One region of the Oribacterium sp. HCP3S3_B9 genome, then DNA from elsewhere that is predicted to be linked to it. Evidence: predicted binding sites of a transcription regulator. Region 1 holds the regulator's gene; each other region holds the start of a gene.
The links. Region 1 encodes Rex, which represses fermentation and respiration genes when NADH is low (regulators of the CRP and FNR family bind a similar motif). Its sites were predicted from a motif close to ATTGTTAANTANTTAACAAT; they were not measured.

Region 1 (2,204 bases):
ATCTGGATCTTACCGCTGATGCTTTCCTCGGCAGGGGTTCCGTAGACCGTGATGGTATAGGCCTGGTCCAGGTCTGCTTCTTTCAATGCCTTCGCCGCAGCGAGGATGGATGGACCCTGCAGATGATGACCGCAGGCGTGTCCGAGGCCTGGAAGCGCGTCATACTCACAGAGCAGTCCGATGTTCGGGCCGCCGTTCCTGTGGTGGAAGACGGCCTTAAATGCGGTCGGGACACCCGCAATGCCGGTTTCGACCTCGAAGCCTTCGCGCATAAGCCACTGTGTCAGAACGTCAAGGGCATGAAACTCCTCCATGCCGGTTTCCGGGTGATCGAAGATATCGTCGGCCATCGCGATCAGCTCTTCCCGAACGCCATCGATCGTTTGAAATAATCTTTCCTTCAAATTAAAAGCACCTCCGTTTTTTGATGAGCCCATTATACAGGGCAGCGGAAGTGCTTGTAAAATATAGAAAACAAAAGATTATTATTTATACTTATTTAACAATATAATTGTTAAGAATTCTACAACTTGCCTTTGACATCTATTTCACAGGATTGTATAATTTAGAACGAAATCTATGATTTTGTATGCAATATCTACAAAATCATATCACAGGAGAGCGTATTAACATGGCAAAGAAAGAAATATCACAGGCGGTTATCCAGAGACTTCCTAGATATTATCGATATCTCGAGGATCTCATGGATCAGGGGATCGAGCGCATTTCGTCGAACGAATTAAGTAAGCGGATGAAGCTCACGGCGTCGCAGATCCGTCAGGACCTCAATAACTTCGGCGGCTTCGGTCAGCAGGGCTACGGCTACAACATCCGAAATCTGCATGATGAGATCGCGAAGATCCTGAACATCGATGAGGAGCATGAGATGATCATCGTCGGAGCCGGTCACTTAGGACAGGCACTGGCGAACTATACAAATTTCCGAAAGCGCGGCTTCATCGTAAGAGCTATCTTCGATCAGGACCCGACGGTTATCGGTACCCGGGTAGGCGATGTTGAGGTGCTTCCGATGGAGAAGATCGATGAGGTCGTGAAGGCATCCAATGTCAAGATGGCAGCGGTCTGCATCCCGAAGACACCGGCCGTGAAGGTAGTCGAGCAGCTGATCGCCGACGGCGTCGTTGGTATCTGGAACTTCGCGCACGTCGATCTCGAGGTTCCGGATGATGTCGTCATCGAGAACGTGCATCTCTCCGAGTCGCTGATGCGTCTCAGCTACCGTATGGGTGAAGCCTACGGACGGAAAGAAGCGGAGGACGAGGCATAAGATGGTGATCGGTATCGGCACCGACATCCTGGAAATCAGCCGTATCGAGAGTACCCGGCGAACAGGCACGGAGACTCGTATTTTTACGGATCATGAGCGCCGGCAGGCATCTGGAAGAGATTCCATGCTTGCCGGTGATTTTGCATGTAAGGAGGCGGTCGCGAAGTGCTTCGGCACCGGCTTCCGCGGCTTCCGCCCGATCGACGTCGAGGTGCTCCGGGATGAACTCGGGAAACCCTATGTCGTGCTTCACGGCGCTGCCCGCACACTGTATGACGAGCTGGGCGGACGCTCGATTCAGGTCTCGATCTCCGACACGAAGGAGCTCGTCATCGCATTTGCCATACTGGAGGGCACAGATGGACACAGACAAGACGACCTATCTCAAGAAGATTCCGGCACGCCGGAGCGACAGTAATAAGGGAACCTACGGAAAGATCCTCGTGGCCGCCGGCTCGGAGGGCATGTGTGGTGCCGCTTACCTCGCCGGTCTCGCCGCCTATCGCAGCGGCGCCGGCCTCGTGCGCATCCTGACCCCTGCGTCGAACCGCCTCATCGTGCAGTCCCTGCTTCCGGAGGCGATCTTCACCGGCTACGATTCGGACAGTAATTTCCGGGTCCTGTCCGAGGCCAATGTCTCCTGGGCGGACATCCTCGTGCTGGGGCCAGGTCTCGGCACCGAGGCGCTGAGCGTGACGCTCGTTCGCGAGCTGCTGCAGGCCATCGCAGCGCAGTGTGATGCAACGCCGTCGAAATGGCTTGGGAAATTCCCGCTTCTGCTGATCGACGCAGACGGCCTCAATATCCTGAGCGTCCGTCCGGAGCTCATGCAGCTCGTCGACCAGATCGCACGGCAGATCCCGGTGGTCGTCACGCCACACCCGATGGAGATGGCGCGCCTCTCTGCGGTTTCGCT
Region 2 (2,204 bases), on a different contig from region 1:
AGCGTTTTCAGGACGCCCTGCAGGAGGCTCAGCTTCCGGTACTTTGTGTAGATGATGGCGATGATCGTGACGATGAGGCAGCTCGGAAGAACGTTTCCGAGGGTCGCCGCGACGGCACCGAGCGGGCCCGCCATCTGGAGTCCGATGAAGGTCGCGGCGTTGATTGCGATCGGGCCGGGCGTCATCTGGGAAATCGTGACGAGATCGGTGAAGTCCGCCATGCTGATCCAGTGATAGTGGTTCACGACCTCCTCCTGGATCAGTGGCATCGCGGCATAGCCGCCGCCGAAGCTGAAGGCACCGATGCGGAGAAAGGCGAGGAAAAGCTGGAGATAGATCATGACTGCACCTCCTCACCTTTATTTCGCCAGAGTGTCACGGCGACGCCGAGGGCGATGACCGCGAGGATGATCCAGATCGTGGAGATACCGAGGATGTAGTTTGCGACGAAGGCCGCGAGCATGATGACGAGGGACGACCACTTTTTATCGGCGAGTACGCCGCTCGCCATGTCCCAGGTGACGGACATGATGACCGCGCTGACGCCGCAGCGCATGCCGGACAGCATGTGGTGGATCATGAAATTCGAGCGGAAGGCGGAGTAGAAGAGGGAGATGACGCTCAGCATCAGGAAGGGTGGGATGACGGCACCGAGCACCGAGAGCAGGATGCCGGGGAAGCCGCAGATCTTGTAGCCCACGACGATCGCACCATTGACCGCGATCGGGCCCGGTGCGGACTGTGCGATCGCGACGAGATCCAGCATTTCGTCCTCGCTGATCCAGTGCAGGTCGTCGACGAACTTCTTTTTCAGCAGCGACACGATGACATAGCCGCCCCCGAAGGTGAAGGCGCTGAGATACAGGGTCTCGAAGAAGAGCTTCCGGAGACGCGCGCCGGAGCATGGGGAAGCTGCAATCGCTTCAGATGTATCCGTGGATGTGTTATTTGACTCGTTCACGTGGGTTTACCTCGTTTGTAGTTGAGATGATGATTCGTCGAGGGAGCACTATGTGCCCCTTCGGCTGATGACAGAGCTTGCTGTAACACATAATATATCATTCTACGCCGGATATCCAGCCGCTTTCATCGGCAGACGACAGGCGAAGGTTACTGTTTACGAGTGAACAGCAACGACAGAGGCTTCGGCAGAAAACCATCCGGGAAGCCACCCGACGTCAGCATTGGCCGCCTGGAAATACCCCATGTTCTTCTGAAAAAACAAGCATTTTCGAAACTTCTATATATAATGTAAAACGACTTGTTAATTCTGTGTCAAATTAACAATGTTCAAGTTTTTCATCACATGTTATACTTCAGATAACTGGGCGAATTTATGTATATTTTTTTCAGGAGGAAAATATATGGTTACAAATGATAGGGGTGCGGTTTCCATCAAGCATGCTGTCATGGAGGGGCTCGCACGCGAGCTCTGGGAGCATGACGAGATCACACCAGATGCAGAGAATCAGCTGATTATGTCGATTTCACCGGGACCTCACGCAACATGGCGCTGCTGTGTCTACAAGGAGCGTGAGATTCTGAGATGGAGAATCCGTCTTTCTGAGAACATGGATGCAAATCCATACACGACGGAGAAGAATCCGAACGTCGTACAGGTCATCGATCCGGCCTGCGAGGAGTGTCCGCTATCCACTTATTCTGTAACCGATAACTGCCGTCTCTGCCTCGGTAAGGCGTGCCAGAACAGCTGCCGCTTCGGTGCGATCACCATGACCGAGTCGAGAGCGCACATCGATCCGAACAAGTGTAAGGAGTGTGGTATGTGTGCGAACGCGTGTCCGTATGGTGCCATCGCGCATCTGGAGCGTCCGTGCCGTAAGCCGTGTCCGGTCAATGCCATCAGCTACGACGAGAACGGCATCTGTAAGATCGACGATAAGAAGTGCATCCGCTGTGGTCAGTGTATCCACAGCTGTCCGTTCGGCGCGATCGCATCGAAGATCGATGTGCTCGATGTCATCCGTGACATCAAGGCCGGCAAGGAAGTCTTCGCGATGTGTGCACCGGCGATCGAAGGTCAGTTCGGTAAGGACATCACCATGGGCTCCATCCGTGAGGCACTAAAGGAAGTCGGCTTCACCGACATGGTCGAGGTCGGTCTCGGCGGCGATATGACCGCAGCGTACGAGGCAGAGGAGTGGTCCGAGGCACGTAAGGAAGGTAAGAAGATGACGACCTCC
Region 3 (2,204 bases), on a different contig from region 1:
GCGCCGATGGTGTCGAGCCAGTCGATCGCATCTGCAGACTCACTGCAGAGGGTCTTTACGAGATCGAAGTTGTTCAGGCCCTTGCCACCGATCATGGTGTCCAGCTCGAAGAGCTCTACAGAATCGAAGTAACCGGTCGGGTTTGCCTGATAATCTGCGTACTGCTTCTCGACGGTCTCTGCAAGTGCGGTGATGTCCGCGTTATCTGCGTACTTCTCCTTCGCAGTTGCAAGCTTCGCCTCTACACCGGCATCCTCACCGAACTCGTTCTCATCCTGCCACTTGGTCTTCGCAGCATTGAGACCACCGGTTGCACGTACGGAGTTACCGCCGACCATCGCCTGGGACTCTACGAGCACAACGGTCTTACCAGCGTCTGCTGCCTCGATCGCTGCCGTCATACCGGCACCGCCGGCACCGACGATAACGACATCTGCGTCGAGTGTCTGATCCTCTGCCTTCGCAGCAGTGGCGATCTCGTTCTCGAAATCAGCCGGATCGAAGCCCGCGCTCTTGATCGCTGCCTTTACAGCCTCGATGATGGCGTTGGATGTATTGGTCGCACCGGAAACGGCGTCTACCTTTACGCTGTTGTTCTCAATCATCTTGCCCGGGATCTCCGCGATGGCCTTATCACCGATACCCTCGGTCTCCTGCTGCTCGGTAACCTCGATCTTGTAGAGCTTATCCTTCGTCATGGTAACCTCTACCGTTACGTCACCGTTGTTTCCCTTCGCTGTACCGGTCGCGGTCACAGCGTCTGCAGGAATCTCGCCTGCTGCCTCTGTCGCAGCAGCGGTGGTCGTTGCCTCTGTCGCAGCTGCCGTCGTCTCGGTCTTGCTGGAACCACACGCTGTCACCAGAAGGCTGGCAGCTGCTGCGAATCCAAGCACCAGATTCATTTTTTTCATGTCTTTTTCCTCTCTCTGTTTCTGCCAATGCTTCCACTTGACACCGGAGCCTATACGTAGTGGAGCGGCATAGATGCGCGCATCCGACTCCTTTTGATATTTTTTTATCATTGGCGTGGACTACTATAGCATAGAGTAAATTTTTAGTAAATCTATTTACTTACGAAATTAGCTTTAGTAAGTAAAAAAAGTTGTGCTTTTTAAATAAGCGCCTGTGTCAGCAGCAGGCGGGCGGCGCAGGATGTAGACATTGGCCCCTGGAGAAAAAGGGCTTGCGCATCACGGAGGGATTCGCTAGAATGTAGACGTAATCAAAAATAGTTCTTCAGGGCGAGGTGCGATTCCTCACTGGCGGTAAAGTCCGCGACCCTGCTCACCCGGGCAGGCTGAATCGGTGAAACTCCGGTACCAACAGTATAGTCTGGATGGAAGAAGAGTATAGTGATGACGATATCTCTGTCCCTGAGTGTATGCTCAGGGACTTTTTTATGCTGGCAGCGGGTTGATCCCGGCGGGCACAGCGATTTTACGTCGCCTCCTTACTCACTTGAAGAATCACGCGTGGCTTTCTGCATGGGACTTGGGCCTGCCTGACGCAGTCCCGGCGTGCCGGAAGAAACACAGTACACGAAATGTGGAGGAGAAACATCATGAAAGACGTAAAAAACACCCGTTACATCGCCGCGGTCGGTATCCTGTCCGCGATTGCCTTCGTGCTTCAGCTCATCGAGATCCCGGTCCCGATGTTCATGCCGACCTTTATCAAGTTTGACTTCTCGGATCTGCCGGCCCTGATCGGTGCCTTCGCGTATGGTCCGGTCGCTGGTATCCTGATCGAGCTCATCAAGAACCTCCTGCACTCGATGGCTTCCCAGAGCTTCGGTGTCGGTGAGATCTCCAACTTCATCCTCGGTGCCGTGATGACCGCGGTGGCCGGTGGCATCTACCAGCATAAGAAGACGAAGCAGGGTGCCATCCTCGGTTCCCTCGCCGGTGCTGTCGTGATGGGCCTCGTATCTGTTCCGTCCAACTACTTCGTTGTGTATCCGGTTTACTACAACTTCATGCCAGAGGAGGTCATCCTCGCAGCCTACCAGGCACTCATCCCATCGATGAAGAGCATCCTTCAGTGCCTCCTCTGCTTCAACCTTCCGTTTACGATCGTGAAAGGACTTCTTGACGTAGTGATCACATTTGTTGTATATCCTTATATCAGTCCGATTCTTCACGGAAGGAAATAATAGGTATATATGAAAGCACTGTTTTTTGATGTGGATGGCACACTGATCGATG
Region 4 (2,204 bases), on a different contig from region 1:
ACGGACTCCGTGTCGATGCGGTGGCGTCCATGCTCTACCTCGACTATGGCCGCAAGGATGGCGAGTGGGTACCGAACAAGTACGGCGGAAACGGAAACCTCGAGGCCATCGAGTTCTTCAAGCATCTGAACTCCATCATCCTCGGTCGGAAGGACGGCAGCATCATCATCGCAGAGGAGTCGACGGCATGGCCGAAGGTGACGGCGGCGCCGGAGTATGACGGCCTCGGCTTCACCTACAAGTGGAACATGGGCTGGATGCATGACTTCCTCGACTATATGAAGCTGGATCCGTACTTCCGTAAGGGGGCACATAACAAGATGACCTTCGGTATGAGCTATGCTTCCTCCGAGAAGTTCATCCTGGTGCTGAGCCACGACGAGGTCGTCCATCTCAAGTGTTCGATGATCAACAAGATGCCGGGTCTCTATGAGGATAAGTTCCGAAACTTAAAGTGCGGCTACCTCTTCATGTTCGGTCACGCCGGCAAGAAGCTTCTCTTTATGGGACAGGATTTCGCACAGCTGCACGAGTGGGATGAGAAGGTCGCCCTCGACTGGTACCTCACCGAGGAGCCGGAGCACAGGGGCGTGCAGAATTTCATGCGTGATCTCCTCCATATGTACCGGAAGTACCCGGCGATGTGGGAGCAGGACGACAGCTGGGAGGGCTTCGAGTGGATCAATGCGGACGACGCCGACCGCTCGATCTTCAGCTTCATCCGGAAGGATCATACCGGAAAGAACAGCCTTGTCTTCGTCGTCAACATGACCCCGGTGGAGCGTCCGGACTATGCGGTCGGTGTTCCGACGCGCGGCCGTTATACGCTGATTTTCGATGAAAACGGCGCCGTCAGCTCGAAGGACGGACGGAAGAATGCCTACCAGGCGAAGAAGGGCGAGTGTGATGGAAGACCATACCACGTCGCGTACCCGCTCCCGGCGTATGGCTGTGCCGTCTTCCGCTTCCAGTATCATTGAGCCGGTATAGATAAAAAGTTATAACGGGAAAATTTGTTATTAATTTAACAAATTTGTATTCCTTTTATCATGAAGTGTAGTAAAATAGACTCATACTTAAAAAAGGAGAACAACTATGGCTAGAGAATTATTATCGAAAAAAGCGGGCAAGAGTGTTTATCGCGATGGTGATAAGATTCTGAAGATTTTTGAAAAGTCGTTTGACAAGTCAGAAGTTTTTCATGAAGCCTTCGCCCATGCACGTGTAGAGACCATCGAAGGCCTCCATGTACCGAAGATTCTCGGAATCTACGAGGAGGATGGCCAGTGGGTGATCGAGCGTGAGTACATCGCCGGTAAGACACTCGAGGAGCTCATGAAGGAGCATCCGGAGAAGAAGAACGAGTACATCGCACAGATGGTCGATCTTCAGATGCTGATGTTCACGAAGAAGGCTCCGCTGCTTCAGAAGCTGCGCGATAAGCTGACCTACCAGATCAATGGCCTCAACACCATCGATGCAAGCACGCGTTATGAGCTCCTGACCCGTCTCGAGTCCATGCCGAAGCACTTCAAGCTCCTGCACGGTGATTTCCGCCCGGATAACATCATCGTCGCAGAGGATGGCACGATGTACCTCATCGACTGGGTACATGCCACCCAGGGTAACGCAAGCGCCGACGTAGCGAGAACCTACACGACACTCTACCTCGAGGATCGGGATGCGGCAGAGCAGTACTATCAGGATTTCTGCGCGAAGACCAACACCGACAAGGGCTATGTGCACAAGTGGCTTCCGATCGTCGCCGCTGCGAACCTTACGAAGCAGCGTCCGGAGGAGAAGGAGATCCTCGAGAGCTGGCTCAATGTCGCCGACCTGATGTAATCCGCACCGCCTTCGGCACCGGTAGCATAAGCGCACGGTCCGAAGACCTGCAGTTCTGATTGACAGACATCCGAAAAACAGAATATGATAAGAAGCGCTGACGTGATAAACGCCAGCGCTTTTTTGAATTTTAGAATTTTTTAATGGGGTCAGACCCCCTTACGATTTTCTTACGAAAGAGGAGAATTTATGCCAGATCAGTTTTCGAGAACCCGTCTCCTGCTGGGCGCAAAGGCCGTGGATGTCTTACAGCACGCCCGTGTCATCGTCTTCGGTGTCGGCGGCGTCGGTGGTTTCGCAGCCGAGGCCCTCGCGCGTGCCGGCGTCGGTACGATCGACCTCGTGGATAACGATACCGT

Region 2: the regulator Rex is predicted to act here: its motif matches at 1,261-1,280, upstream of ACTNC3_RS04255 (4Fe-4S dicluster domain-containing protein).
Region 3: the regulator Rex is predicted to act here: its motif matches at 1,004-1,023, upstream of ACTNC3_RS04635 (flavocytochrome c).
Region 4: the regulator Rex is predicted to act here: its motif matches at 1,013-1,032, upstream of ACTNC3_RS03345 (phosphotransferase family protein).

The regions. Positions count from the first base shown of each region.
Region 1 is NZ_JBQHVY010000002.1:216,447-218,650, reverse strand. Features, by position in the region: partial or broken gene ACTNC3_RS02370 (M20/M25/M40 family metallo-hydrolase) at 1-314, opposite strand, end outside; gene ACTNC3_RS02365 (redox-sensing transcriptional repressor Rex) at 632-1,288, shown strand; gene acpS (holo-ACP synthase) at 1,290-1,706, shown strand; gene ACTNC3_RS02355 (NAD(P)H-hydrate dehydratase) at 1,648-2,204, shown strand, end outside.
Region 2 is NZ_JBQHVY010000004.1:138,296-140,499, reverse strand. Features, by position in the region: gene ACTNC3_RS04265 (chromate transporter) at 1-341, opposite strand, end outside; gene ACTNC3_RS04260 (chromate transporter) at 338-919, opposite strand; gene ACTNC3_RS04255 (4Fe-4S dicluster domain-containing protein) at 1,365-2,204, shown strand, end outside.
Region 3 is NZ_JBQHVY010000005.1:84,858-87,061, reverse strand. Features, by position in the region: gene ACTNC3_RS04635 (flavocytochrome c) at 1-911, opposite strand, end outside; FMN riboswitch at 1,229-1,352, shown strand; gene ACTNC3_RS04630 (ECF transporter S component) at 1,562-2,152, shown strand; gene ACTNC3_RS04625 (HAD-IIB family hydrolase) at 2,162-2,204, shown strand, end outside.
Region 4 is NZ_JBQHVY010000003.1:136,228-138,431, reverse strand. Features, by position in the region: gene glgB (1,4-alpha-glucan branching protein GlgB) at 1-980, shown strand, start outside; gene ACTNC3_RS03345 (phosphotransferase family protein) at 1,096-1,845, shown strand; gene ACTNC3_RS03340 (tRNA threonylcarbamoyladenosine dehydratase) at 2,035-2,204, shown strand, end outside.